4 regions of the Streptomyces gottesmaniae genome follow, and region 4 is predicted to be linked to each of the others. Evidence: riboswitches for the same ligand, from Rfam matches in the RefSeq annotation. Region 4 holds a riboswitch; each other region holds the start of a gene.

Region 1 (3,341 bases), on a different contig from region 4:
CCGTCCCGAAGTCGTAGCCCTCCTCGCGCAGGCGCCGCAGCAGGGCGACCGCGCTGGCGGGGGTGTCCAGGCCGACCGCGTTGCCGATGCGGGAGTGCTTGGTCGGGTAGGCGGAGAGGACGAGCGCGAGGCGCTTGTCGGGGTTGGCGATGTGGCGAAGTCGCGCGTGGCGTACGGCGATCCCGGCGACGCGGGCGGCGCGCTCGGGGTCGGCGACATAGGCCGGGAGGCCGTCCTCGTCGATCTCCTTGAAGGAGAACGGGACGGTGATCAGCCGGCCGTCGAACTCGGGGACGGCGATCTGGCTGGCCGCGTCGAGCGGGGAGACGCCCTCGTCGTTCTCCTCCCAGGCCGCGCGTGATCCGGTCAGGCACAGGGCCTGCAGGATCGGCACGTCGAGGCCGGTCAGGGCGCCGGCGTCCCAGGACTCGTCGTCGCCGCCGGCCGAGGCCTCGGCGGGCTTGGTGCCGCCGGCGGCGAGGACGGTGGTGACGATCGCGTCGGCGGCGCGCAGTTCCTCGATCAGCTCGGGCTCGGGGGCCCGCAGCGAGGCCACGTAGAGCGGGAGCGCGCGGGCGCCCTGGTCCTCGATCGCCGCGCACAGGGCGTCCACGAAGGCGGTGTTGCCGCTCATGTGGTGGGCCCGGTAGTAGAGCACGGCGACGGTGGGGCCGTCGGTGTTCCTGGCCTCCCGGGACAGCGGACCCCAGGCGGGGGCGGCCGCCGGCGCGTCGAAGCCGTGGCCGGTGAGCAGGACCGTGTCGGAGAGGAAACGGGCCAGCTGCTCCAGGTTGGCCGGGCCGCCGTGGGCGAGATAGGCGTGGGCCTCGGCGGCGATGCCGATCGGGACCGTGGAAGCGGCCATCAGCTGGGCGTCGGGCGCCTGTTCACCGGTGAGGACGACGACCGGGCGGCCGTCGGCGAGCAACAGGTCGAGGCCGTCCTGCCAGGCCCGGATGCCGCCGAGGAGGCGTACGACGACCAGATCGGTGCCGTCGAGGAGGGCCGGGAGGTCCTCCAGCGCGAGGCGGGAGGGGTTGGCGAAGCGGTAGGGGACCGGGCCGGCGGCCGCGCGGGCGCTGAGCAGGTCGGTGTCGGAGGTCGACAGGAGCAGGATGCGGGGCTGCGTCGAGCGCTCCCCGGACGATGGCTGCATGCGGCTGCTGGCCTTCCTCGGGGTCCGCGCCCCGGGCGGTGTCGGATCGGAGTCTCCCCTGCTCGGGCGGGCCGAGTGGTACGGGGAAGGGAGTTCCTGACTCGCCCGACCCTCCTGGGACGGGCTCACAGTGGCGGGACCGCGCCGGACTCACACCGGGCTTCCTCCCCTGTCGCCTTCCGTGGCGTCGATGGACCGGATGATCCACCGAGCAGCATAGTAAGGGTCGCCTCAAAAGGGCGGAGGATACGTCCGTTGTGCCGGTGGGTATGCTCGCCGCCATGTCCACGCCTCCCCTGCGTTCATCGTCCCAGGCCACAGCGGTCACACGGGACCGTGGCGACGCCTGCCCGGGGACGCTGCGGCTGCATACGGCGGACGACGGGGCGCTGGCGCGGGTCCGGGTGCCCGGTGGTGTGCTGACCGTCCGACAGGCCGAGGCGCTCGCGGAGGCGGCGCGGCGGCTCGGCGATGGTGATCTTCACCTCACTTCCCGCGGCAACGTGCAACTGCGCGGACTGGCCGACGGCTGCGGGGGCGAGCTGGCCGAGTCGCTGGACGCGGCGGGGCTGTTGCCGTCCGCCGGGCACGAGCGGGTGCGCAACATCGTGGCCTCGCCCCTGTCCGGTCTCGACGACCGTGGTCTGCGCGACGTGCGGCCCTGGCTGTCCGCCCTGGACACCGCGCTGTGCGCGAGCGAGGCGGCGCGGCGGTTGTCGGGCCGGTTCCTGTTCGCGCTCGACGACGGGCGGGGGGACGTGGCCGCGCTGGACGCCGATGTGACCGTCCGGGCGACCGGGGACGACGGCGCGCTGCTGAGTCTGGGGACGGCCCGCGAGAGCCTGTCGGTCCCGGGTGAGCACGCGGCCCTGGCCGCGCTGACCGCCGCCGAGACCTTCCTGGAGGCGGCGCGGGAGAGCGGGGCACGGGTCTGGCGCGTGACCGAACTCCCCTTCCAGGACAAGCTGATCGGCACGGTCCGGGACCGACTGGCGGCGGCCGTCGGCGTGGACGCCGCGATCCGGGTTCGTCCCGAGAGCGCGACGGCCACGGCCGGAGCCGACGGCCCGCCCCCCGGAGCCGTCGGCGACGCCCTGTCCGTACACGCGCCCCTCGGTCGTCTCACCCCCCTGCAATGGCGGGAGTTGACGGCGCTCGCGTCGGCGACACCGAGCCGTGAACTGCGGCTGACCCCCTGGCGCGGGGTCGTCGTACCCGCACCGGGCCTGCGCGGCGAGCAGGTGACCGACGCGCTCGCCCGGCTCTCGGTGACCGGTCTCGTCACCGATCCCGCCTCCCCCTGGCCGCGCGTCGGCGCCTGTATCGGACGGCCCGGCTGCGCGAAGTCCCTGGCGGACGTACGGGCGGACGCGACCGGGAGTCTGGAGGCGGCGAGCCGCGCGGGGCTCCCGCTGTACTGGTCCGGCTGCGAGCGCCGCTGCGGCCACCCCCGGGGCGAACGGATCGACGTGGTGGCGGTGGAGAGCGGCGGCTACGAGCTCTCCCGCACCGCCCCCGGCCGAGAGCCCCGCACCGCGCCCATGGCGGACCCCTCCCGACTCGCCGCCGCTCTGGGGGAGATCACCCCGTGAAGGCCGAGAACACACACGACGTGGACCCGAGTACACGCACGACCCGCACGAACGACCCCCGTACGACGACCGAGAGCAGCGAGAAGACCACCGTGACCACCTACGACTACGAGAAGGACGGCCCGGCGATCTACCGGCAGTCCTTCGCCACCATCCGCGCGGAGGCGGACCTCGCGGCCCTGCCCGCCGATGTCAGCCAGGTCGCGGTCCGGATGATCCACGCCTGCGGAATGGTCGACCTGGTACGGGACTTGACCTACACCCCCGGCGTCGTGGCCCGCGCCCGGGAGGCCCTGCGTGCCGGGGCGCCCATCTTCACCGACGTCAGGATGGTGGCCAGCGGGGTGACCCGCAAGCGGCTGCCCGCCGACAACGACGTGCTGTGCACGCTCTCCGACCCGGCCGTCCCCGCGCTGGCGGCGAAGCTGGGCACCACGCGCAGCGCCGCCGCGCTGGAGCTGTGGCGGGACCGTCTGGAGGGGTCGGTCGTGGCCGTGGGCAACGCGCCCACCGCGCTCTTCCGGCTGCTGGAGATGATCGACGAGGGCGCGCCCCGGCCCGCCGCCGTCATCGGGGTGCCGGTCGGGTTCGTC
Region 2 (3,341 bases), on a different contig from region 4:
ACCGCTTCTTCCTTTCGTGCGGGCCGGGGCGGCGCCCGGGGCTGCGGGCGCACAGGGTCTCGGTCTCCCCCGAGGAGCCCTTCTTCACGCCTGCGCGACGGGCTTCGCCGGCCACGGCAAGCGGCCCACGCGGAATTGCGTTTCCCCGCGCGACGATCAACGGTTAGGCTCCCCCGGCGCGCGTCAGGCGTGTGCACATCAAGGTGGGGGCACGGGGGACATGGTCGACGAATTCGCCGATTCCGGAGCGGGCTCGGAAGGTGATGGGGATGCGGAGACGGGTTCGGCAGCAGGTCCGGCGAGGGGAGCGGTCGTAGGTCCGGAGACAGGATCGGCAGTGGATCCGGCGACGGGATCAGTCGTAAGTCCGGCGACGGCGGCGACAGCAGGTCCGGATACGGGATCGGCAGTAGATCCGGCGACGAGATCGGCAGCGGATCCGGAGGCGGGTGCGAGAGCGGCTTCCCGAGTCGGCCCGCCGAAGGAAATGAGCACGGGCGCACAGGTGGTCTCGGCGGTGGCGACCGTGGGGGTGCTGCTGGGCGGGATGTGGCTGCTGGCCGACCTCCTCGACACGACCCCGGAGACCTTGGGGCCGGCCGTCTGCTCGACCTCGGACGACGCCTCTCCCACCCCACGGGGCAGGGTCTCGGGCGCACAGCTGTGCACCGCCCTGAACCGCTCCGACCTGCCGAAGCTCCTCGGTACACCCACCGAGCAGGCGGTCAGCGCGTCGGGCAGCGAGAACGAGTCCACCTGGTTCGACGGCACCAGGACCGTCACCCCCGAGGCGACCGTCGACCTCGACACCTACACCGTGGAGCTCTCGGCGTCGTACGAGGACCTCCCTGTCGCCGAGTCGGTCGGCCATCTGGGCGCCGGCGTCGAGAGCAGGACGGTCCTGGGACATGCGGCGGCCCTGTACTCGGGTCAGACCATCTCCATCTCGTTCCGCCTCGACGGCAGTGACCCGCAGTCCGGCCCCGGCGGCGTCGCCCGGCGGCTGCTGGTCGCGACCGACCCGAAGGACAGCGGCACCACCTTCGAGCTCGTCATCTATCGCCAGGATTCGCAGGTGCCCGACGACGCGGCCCTGTTCCGTGTGGCCGAGAAGGTCCTGCCGACGCTCCCGGGCTGGAAGCCCGCGGCCTGACGAGCCCCCGGGTGGCCTCCGACGCTCGGGCGGCCCAGGCACTCCGGCGGCCTGTGATAGCTTGCCGACGCCAGTCGAACCCACGTACGCACACGTAAGTACGCGTACGGGTCAGGGAATCCGGTGTGAATCCGGAGCTGACGCGCAGCGGTGAGGGTGACGGGCGGGACAACTGCCACTGGACGGCGATCACGATCGCGGTCCGGGAAGGCGTCCCGTCCGGGTGACCCCGAGTCCGAAGACCTGCTGGCGGTCCCCGGCACCGAGGGGTGCCCGGGGAAGCACCGTACGACCGGGCTTCGCGCATGAGCCCTCGACGCCGAAGGAAGTCCCGTGCCACTCGCACGCCCCGTCCGCCATGCCGTCCTGTTCCTGGCCGCCGGTTCCCTGTTGCTGACCGGCTGCGGAGGCTCCGGCTCCGCGGCGCCTCCGGGCGGTGGCCCGGCCTCGGGCGGGTCCGCCGGATATCCGGTGACCCTCGACAACTGCGGGCGGGAGGTGCGGGTCGACAGCCCGCCCGAGCGCGCCGTCTCCCTCAACCAGGGCACGACCGAGATCCTGCTCTCCCTCGGGCTCGCCGACCGCATGGTGGGCACCGCCACCTGGACCGATCCGCTGCCGAAGGGGCTGGAGAAGGCCGACGCGAAGGTGCCTCGGCTCGCCGACGACGCGCCCTCTTTCGAGAAGGTCCTGGACACCGAACCCGACCTCGTCGTCTCCTCGTTCGCCTCCACGCTCGGCAAGGGCGGTGTGGCGAGCCGGGAGGAGTTCGAGAAGCTCGGCGTCCCCACGTATCTGTCGCCCTCCGACTGTGTGGGCAAGGACAACAGCGGTGACGGCGACGGCGTCCGCACCGAGCCGCTGACCATGGAGACGGTCTACGGCGAAGTCCGCGATCTGGCCCGCGTCTTCGGGGTCGAGGAGCGCGGCGAGAAGCTGGTGGCCGAGCTGAGGTCCCGGGTGCGGAAGGCGACCGCCGGACTCGACGCAGAGGACGTCACCGTCATGTACTGGTTCGCCAACGCCCAGTCCCCGTACCTCGCCGGATGCTGTGGCGCTCCCGGGGTCATCACCCGCGAACTGGGCGCGAAGAACGTCTTCGACGACACCGAGGAGGAGTGGCCCCAGGTCAACTGGGAGACCGTGGCGGATCGCGATCCCGACGTCCTCGTCATCGGGGACCTGGTCCGCAAGCAGCAGACGGCCGAGACGGCCGCGAAGAAGATCGAGTTCCTGGAGTCCGACCCGGTCACCCGGAACATGACGGCGGTGCGGGAGAAGCGCTATGTGCTGCTGCCCGGCCAGGCCATGAACCCGACCGTCCGGACCGTCGAGGGCGTGGAGAAGCTCGCGGCGGCACTGCGCGAGTACGGCCTCACGGGATGACCGGCACGGAGCACGACGCGGAGCCCGACACGGTCGGCGACGCGGTCACCGACACGTCGGCGCCGGCCCAGGCAGGTGGGCCGCCCTCGGCGAAGACCGGTGGGCCGGCCCCCACGCGGACCGGTGGGCCGAGCCTGGCGGAGACCGGTGGAGCGGACGGTTCGTCGGTGGCGGTGGTGGCGGTGGCCTTCGGCCGTCGGCTGCGCTCGGGATCGGCGTGGACGGCCGGGCTCGGGGGACTGTTTCTCTCCGTCGCCCTCGCGATCACCATCGGTCCGGCCGACATCGGCGTGGTCGACGTCTGGTCCACGGTGGTGGCCCATCTCGGCTGGGGGCACACGGAGTTGACGCCCATCCGGGACGGCATCGTGTGGAACCTACGGCTGCCCCGCACCCTGCTGGCCGCCGTGTGCGGGGCCGGACTGGCCGTGTGCGGCGCGGTGATGCAGTCCCTGCTGCGCAACCCGCTCGCCGACCCCTTCGTGCTGGGCGTCTCCTCCGGCGCGTCGACCGGCGCGGTCGTGGTCGTGGTGCTCGGCGTGGGCGGTGGGGTCCTGTCGGTCTCCGGCGGCGCGTTCCTGGGCGCGGTGGCCTCCTTCGGGCTCGTGCTGCTGCTCAGCCACACCCTCGGCGGCACCACGGACCGCGTGGTGCTGGTGGGTGTCGCGGCGATGCAACTGTTCTCCGCGCTCACCTCCTTCATGGTGATGACCGCGGCCGACGCCGAGACGACCCGCGCGGTGCTGTTCTGGCTGCTCGGCTCGCTCAGCGGGGCCGACTGGACGGATGTGACGGTGTGTCT
Region 3 (3,341 bases), on a different contig from region 4:
CCGCCGGGGAGTCGAAGGGCAGACGCAGCTGGAAGAAGACGTCCTGGAGGCCCATCGCGCCGAGTCCGACCGGACGCCACCTGGCGTTGGAGCGGCCCGCCTGCTCGGTCGGGTAGAAGTTGATGTCGACCACGCGGTCGAGGAAGGTGACGGCGGTGCGGACGGTCGCGTCCAGCCGCTCCCAGTCCATGTCGCCCGTCGCCCGGTCGACGAACGCGCCCAGGTTCACCGAGCCCAGGTTGCAGACCGCCGTCTCCCCGTCGTCGGTGACCTCCAGGATCTCCGTGCAGAGGTTGGAGGAGTGGACGACGTGGCCCGGCTCGGCCGTCTGGTTCGCCGTGCGGTTGGCGGCGTCCTTGAAGGTCATCCAGCCGTTGCCGGTCTGCGCGAGGGTGCGCATCATCCGGCCGTACAGGTCACGGGCCGCGATGGTCTTCTTCGCCAGGCCGTCCGCCTCCGCCTTGCGGTACGCGGCCTCGAACTCCTCGCCCCACAGGTCGACCAGCTCGGGTACGTCGGCGGGGGAGAACAGCGACCACTGCTCGTCCGCGTTCACCCGGCGCATGAACTCGTCCGGGATCCAGTGCGCCAGGTTCAGGTTGTGCGTACGCCGGGCGTCCTCGCCGGTGTTGTCGCGAAGCTCCAGGAACTCCTCGATGTCGGAGTGCCAGGTCTCCAGGTAGACCGCGGCCGCGCCCTTGCGCCGGCCGCCCTGGTTCACGGCGGCGACCGAGGCGTCCAGCGTCTTCAGGAACGGCACGATGCCGTTGGAGTGCCCGTTGGTGCCCCGGATCAGCGAACCGCGCGAGCGGATGCGGGAGTACGACAGGCCGATGCCGCCGGCGTGCTTCGAGAGGCGGGCCACCTGGTGGTAGCGGTCGTAGATGGAGTCCAGCTCGTCCAGCGGGGAGTCGAGGAGGTAGCAGGACGACATCTGGGGGTGTCGCGTACCGGAGTTGAAGAGCGTGGGGGAGGAGGGGAGGTAGTCGAGGCGGCTCATGAGCCCATAGAGCGCGGCGACTTCGTCGAGGGCACGGATGCCCGCCTCCGCGTCGGCACCCGTGTCCTCGGCGAGGCCGGCGGCGACCCGCAGCATGAAGTGCTGGGGCGTCTCGACGACCTTGCGGGTGAGGGGGTGCCGGAGCAGATAGCGGCTGTGCAGGGTGCGCAGGCCGAAGTAGCCGAAGCGGTCGTCCCCGGCCGGGTCGATCAGGGCGTCGAGGCGCTCGGCGTGGGTGCGGGTGAACTGGGCCGTGCGGTCGGCGACGAGTCCCTCCCGGTGGCCCACGGCGATGGACTCGGTGAACGTGGTGACACCCTGCGAGGCCGCCTCGGCACGGATGCCGACGGCCAGCAGCCGGGCGGCCAGCTTCGAGTAGGCGGGATCCTCGGAGATGAGGCCCGCGGCCGCCTCCGTGGCCAGCTCACGCAGCTCCGCGACCATCTCGGCGGAGGACACACGCACCGACCGGCCGCGCAGCGCGGCGGCGGCGACCCGGCCGGGATCGGCGTCGGGGAGGTCGGCGGTCAGCTCGGTCAGGGTCCGCAGCAACGCGGTACCAGGACCGTCGGTCTCCGTCGTCGGGTCTGCTGGAACCGACCTGGCTGCGGCCGGGTCGGCTGACACCGGATCGGCTGGCGCGATGGTCACGTGGGGCTCTCCCTCGCTCGGCTGGGGCCCTGCGGAAGGCAGGCGGCAGCACACGAGCGCACGGGGGCGTCGCGTCCACCGGCCCATTCCACGAGGCCCGGACGTCAGGGCACCCGGACCGGACGGCCGGGCGCACTGTCGGCAGGTGTTCGGACTGAACAGGCGTGCACATTTGACGACGTATGCACGCGAGTACACCGTTGCGGGACAGTTCCGGATTCACACCGGATTCCCCTGCGGCGACAGCGAGCATGAGCATACATCTAGTGCCGGGGCGCGGTGTCACCCCCACATGTTGTGTCGCCATCGGCTTCGCAGGGTGTCAGAGTGTCAACTCGTAGGTGAGCAGCGTGAGGTCCAGAACGTCGGGGAGGGGGTTCCAGTCGCGCTCAGGTGTGCGAGTGAAGCCCAGGCGTCCGTAGATGCGATGGGCCGCGTGCATGCTCCGCTGGGTCGACAGGACGACACGCGTACAGCCCTCCACGGTGCGGGCGCGCTCCAGGCAGGCCCGTACGAGTGCCTCACCGACACCTCGTCCGCGGGCCTTCGGGGAGACCGCGAGCATCCGTATCTCGGCTTCTCCCTCGCGGGCGATGTCGGCCATGGGCCCGCCCGCGGGGACGAAGGTCACTCCGCCCAGCACCTGTCCCTCCGCGACCGCCACGAGCACGTCGGCCCGGGCGGCCCGCTTCGCCACGTCCCGCAGCTCGTCGAGGTACTGGTCGCTCTCTCCGAAGTCCAGCAGCCCGTCGCGGAGGTAGGCCTGTGCGGTGATCTCGCCGAGCGTGGCGTACTCCTCGGGAGCCACCGGCCTGATCGTGATGTCCATGCGTCGCAGTGTGCACGAGGGGCGGCTTCGCACGGCGGCGGTTTTCCACAGGCGCCGCCGATGGTCGGACAATCAGATCGCGTCAGGGTGTCGCCGGCCACCTGGGCAGCGTCGTCACGAAGTCCGCGCTGAAGTCGCGGGTGCCCGGTCCCAGCGCGACGCGGCCGGTGGCCTGCAGACGGGCGGTCAGGGCGGGGGACTCGGAGTAGTAGACGCGCCGGGCGGCGGCCGGCACGAACACGGTCTGGCCACGTGTGAGTTCGCTCGCGCACTCCACGACGACGGCCCCGTCGGCGGCCTCGACGAACGCCTCGTCGCCGCAGACGCCGACGGCCAGCGGATCGTGCAGCGGGCAGGTGCCGTCCCCGCCGTGGCGGGTGTAGGCGGCCATGTAGGTGCGCATCAGCCGGGCGGCGAGGGCCGTGCCGGGCCCCGCGGCCTCCAGCGCGGCCAGGTCGTCGGGGCGGAACAGCCAGCGGTGCGAGGCGTCGAGGTCGACCATGGTGAACGGGATGCCGGAGGACAGCACGATCTCGGCGGCGTCCGGGTCGGCCCAGATGTTGAACTCGGCGACCGGGGTGAAGTTGCCCGGGACCTGCGCGGCGCCGCCCATGAACACGAACTTGCGGACGCGGTGGGCGAAGTGCGGGTCCTCCAGCAGGGCGATCGCCACGTTGGTGAGGGGGCCGGTGGCGCAGACCGTCAGCTCGCCCTCGTACTCCCTCGACAGGCGCAGCAGGGCCTGGGCGGACGACTCCGTCGGGTGGGGGGCCGTCGAGTCGGGGAGGGTCTCGTCGCCGAGGCCCGCGGGGCCGTGGAAGGCGGATGCCTCGCGGTAGGGGAGGCGGGAGAGGGGGCGGC
Region 4 (3,341 bases):
GACCGCCGCCGAGGCCACGTCCCCGGCGAACTCGTCCACGCCGACGCCCGCCCTCTGAGCCCCGCGACCTCCTGAGGAAGAACACCAACATGCACATCGACTGGGCAGCCCTCGGCTCCGTCTTCGGAGTCAGCCTCGTGGTCACCGTGGCCCTCGTCGGCCTCTTCACCCTGGGGATCGTCGGCCTCTCCAAGCGGGAGGCCGCGACCACCGCCGGCACGTCGCCCGCCCTCGCCACGACAGCGGCGTACGCCTGCTTCGCGGCCTGCACGGCGGCGGTGGGTTACGGGATCTACCTGATCATGGCCTGAGGCCCGTCCACCCCTCCCACCTCGCACGACACACAGAGACAAACCCCTCGTACCGTTTGACCGGGTACGAGGGTTTTGTCCATTGTCCACAGCGGGCCGTCACCCTCGCCGGGTGCTGCGCGCCCGCGCGGATGCCGCGCGGCCCGTCGGCCTCAGCGCTCCTCCGGCCCCCGCGGGCGAGCCCCGACCAGAGCCCGGTCCAGGGCCCTCAGCCGCTCCGTGACCGGGGCGAGCCCCCACCACAGGCCCGCCCCCGTGGCGAGGAGGGCGGTCACCGCCGGCCAGACGACAGCCCGCGCCTCGGTCCCCGGCACCAGCAGGGCGGCGAGAGCTCCCACCCCGACGGCGAGGACCCCGGCGACCGTACTGAAGAGCACCAGCGGCGCGGCGGCGGACAACAGCGTCCGCCGGTCCCGCGATGCCCGCGCACGCGCCGAGGCGGTTCCCTTGGTCCGATCTTCCATCGCGTGTACCTCCCGTCCCCCGAACGGTTCTTCAGGAGCCGTCCGCTCCCGGGTCCACAAGCCCCGCCAGAAAACCACACCACGCGCTGTGACGGAAGGAGAGCACAGCGTATTTCTTCGAGCTCGAGTCACACACCAGAACCCGCCCCTCCTCGAACGACGCCCGACCTCCACCTCACAAGTCAGCGCGCCGACACGCGTACTGCCGTTCCCTCAAGTGTTCCCGCCCGGCGCTGCGGAGATGAGCGCGGAAAGAGCCGATTCGGGCGTCTGGCCATATTTCAGCGATGTGGGGCTGAGCACACCCCTGCACCGCAGGTCAACAGCAAGTTGACGGGTCTTCCGGGAGCGTGGTGGACTGCCGGGGCCATGTACGACGGCAGGAGAGGAAGCCGGTGCGAGTCCGGCGCGGTCCCGCCACTGTCACCGGGGAAGAACCTCCCGGGAGCCAGGAACTCTCGCCGTCGGTCTCGTCGAACCAGGGCGTGGACACCCTGAGTGAGGACATATCGCCATGTGCGGCTGCCGCTTGAGTCCCGGTACCGGATCCTCGTCCGACCTCGCGATCGGCTGAACCGGTGCGTGCCGATCGCGTCTTCGCGTACGGCGCCACCGCCGGACTCCTCGGCGATCTGCTGCTCGGCGATCCTCGCCGGGGGCATCCGGTCGCCGCGTTCGGACGGGCCGCCGGTGCCGTGGAGCAGGTGCTGTGGCGGGACCACCGAGGGTGGGGCGCGCTGCACACCGCCGTGTGCGCGGGTGGCGCCGTGGCGCTCGGGGCCTTCGCCTCGTCCGCCGTACGCCCGTCGCGTGCGGCCTCCGTCGCGTTGACCGCCGCCGCCACCTGGGCCGTCCTCGGGGGGACTTCGCTCGGGCGGGAGGCTCGGGCGATCGCGCGGTCCCTCGACGCGGGGGACGTCGAGGGCGCCCGGGCCCGGTTGCCCCATCTGTGCGGGCGGGATCCCCAGGCGCTCGACCCGGACGGGATCGCGCGGGCGGTCGTGGAGTCCGTCGCCGAGAACACCTCCGACGCCGTGGTGGGCGCGCTCGTATGGGGAGCCGTGGCGGGTGTGCCCGGGCTGGTGGGGTTTCGGGCCGTCAACACGTTGGACGCCATGGTCGGACACCGCTCGGAGCGGTATCGGCGGTTCGGATGGGCCTCCGCGCGGCTGGACGACGTGGTGGGCTGGCCGGGGGCCCGGCTGACGGCGGTGCTGGCCGCGGCCTGCGGTGGGGATGCCCGCGGGGCCGTACGGGCCTGGCGCGCGGACGCCGGCAGGCACCCGAGTCCCAACGCGGGGCCCGTGGAGGCGTCGTTCGCGGGGGCGCTCGGAGTGCGGCTGGGGGGCACGTTGTCGTACGGGGGGCGGGTCGAGCACCGGCCGGTGCTGAATGGGGAGGGACGCGCCGTCGTCGTGGGTGACATCGAGCGGACCGTCCGGTTGTCCCGGCGGGTCGGATGGCTGGCGTTGGGGATCGGTGCGGGTGTGTCGCTGCTGCGGACGAGGAGGCACGGATGAGTGGCGGGCTGTTGGTCGCCGGGACCACCTCCGACGCGGGGAAGAGCGTGGTCACCGCCGGGATCTGCCGGTGGCTGGTGCGGCAGGGGGTCAAGGTCGCCCCGTTCAAGGCGCAGAACATGTCGCTCAACTCCTTCGTGACGAAGGAGGGCGCCGAGATCGGGCGGGCGCAGGCCATGCAGGCGCAGGCGTGCCGGGTGGAGCCCACCGCGCTCATGAACCCCGTGCTGCTGAAGCCCGGAGGCGAAAGCAGCAGTCAGGTGGTGCTGCTCGGCAAGCCCGTGGGCGAGATGAGTGCGCGCGGGTACCACGGGGGGCGGCAACAGCGGCTGCTCGGGGTCGTGCTGGAGTGTCTCACCGAGCTGCGGGGCACGTATGACGCGGTGATCTGCGAGGGGGCCGGCTCTCCGACCGAGATCAATCTGCGGCGGACCGACATCGTCAACATGGGGATCGCCCGGAACGCCGGGCTGCCCGTGCTCGTGGTCGGTGACATCGACCGCGGCGGGGTCTTCGCGTCGTTCTTCGGGACCGTCGCGCTGCTCTCCCCCGAGGACCAGGCCCTCGTCGCCGGGTTCCTCGTCAACAAGTTCCGGGGGGACGTCTCCCTGTTGGAGCCGGGGCTCGACATGCTGCGCGGGCTCACCGGGCGGCCGACGTACGGGGTGCTGCCCTTCCGGCACGGGCTCGGGATCGACGAGGAGGACGGGCTGCGCATCTCGCTGCGGGGCACGGTCCGGGAGTCGAACGTCGCACCGCCCGTCGGGGAGGACGTGCTGCGGGTCGCCGTGTGCGCGGTTCCGCTGATGTCCAACTTCACCGACGTGGACGCGCTCGCCGCCGAACCCGGTGTCGTGGTGCGGTTCGTGGACCGCGCCGAGGAACTGGCCGACGCCGACCTGGTCGTCGTCCCCGGGACCCGGGGCACGGTCCGGGCGCTGGAGTGGCTGCGGGAGCGCGGGCTCGCCGAGGCGTTGGTGCGCAGAGCCGCCGAAGGGCGGCCGGTGCTCGGGCTCTGCGGCGGGTTCCAGATGCTCGGGGAGCAC

Evidence for each region. A riboswitch is a leader RNA that binds a small molecule or an ion and turns the genes downstream of it on or off. The one in region 4 is predicted to bind cobalamin.
Region 1: another riboswitch for cobalamin. It lies ahead of cobN (cobaltochelatase subunit CobN); the one in region 4 lies ahead of RM704_RS18245 (cobalamin biosynthesis protein).
Region 2: another riboswitch for cobalamin. It lies ahead of RM704_RS09195 (ABC transporter substrate-binding protein); the one in region 4 lies ahead of RM704_RS18245 (cobalamin biosynthesis protein).
Region 3: another riboswitch for cobalamin. It lies ahead of RM704_RS03785 (ribonucleoside-diphosphate reductase subunit alpha); the one in region 4 lies ahead of RM704_RS18245 (cobalamin biosynthesis protein).

What each region holds. Positions count from the first base shown of each region.
Region 1 covers NZ_JAVRFJ010000006.1:113,413-116,753, forward strand. Annotated here, with positions in the region: gene cobN (cobaltochelatase subunit CobN) at 1-1,156, opposite strand, end outside; cobalamin riboswitch at 1,227-1,380, opposite strand; gene cobG (precorrin-3B synthase) at 1,426-2,748, shown strand; gene RM704_RS09295 (precorrin-8X methylmutase) at 2,841-3,341, shown strand, end outside.
Region 2 covers NZ_JAVRFJ010000006.1:90,340-93,680, forward strand. Annotated here, with positions in the region: gene RM704_RS09190 (DUF6215 domain-containing protein) at 488-1,153, shown strand; cobalamin riboswitch at 1,208-1,418, shown strand; gene RM704_RS09195 (ABC transporter substrate-binding protein) at 1,487-2,539, shown strand; gene RM704_RS09200 (FecCD family ABC transporter permease) at 2,536-3,341, shown strand, end outside.
Region 3 covers NZ_JAVRFJ010000002.1:293,851-297,191, forward strand. Annotated here, with positions in the region: gene RM704_RS03785 (ribonucleoside-diphosphate reductase subunit alpha) at 1-1,651, opposite strand, end outside; cobalamin riboswitch at 1,775-1,910, opposite strand; gene RM704_RS03790 (GNAT family N-acetyltransferase) at 1,974-2,480, opposite strand; gene RM704_RS03795 (nucleoside hydrolase) at 2,563-3,341, opposite strand, start outside.
Region 4 covers NZ_JAVRFJ010000014.1:206,438-209,778, reverse strand. Annotated here, with positions in the region: gene RM704_RS18260 (inorganic phosphate transporter) at 1-58, shown strand, start outside; gene RM704_RS18255 (hypothetical protein) at 90-311, shown strand; gene RM704_RS18250 (hypothetical protein) at 464-775, opposite strand; cobalamin riboswitch at 1,113-1,255, shown strand; gene RM704_RS18245 (cobalamin biosynthesis protein) at 1,354-2,295, shown strand; gene RM704_RS18240 (cobyric acid synthase) at 2,292-3,341, shown strand, end outside.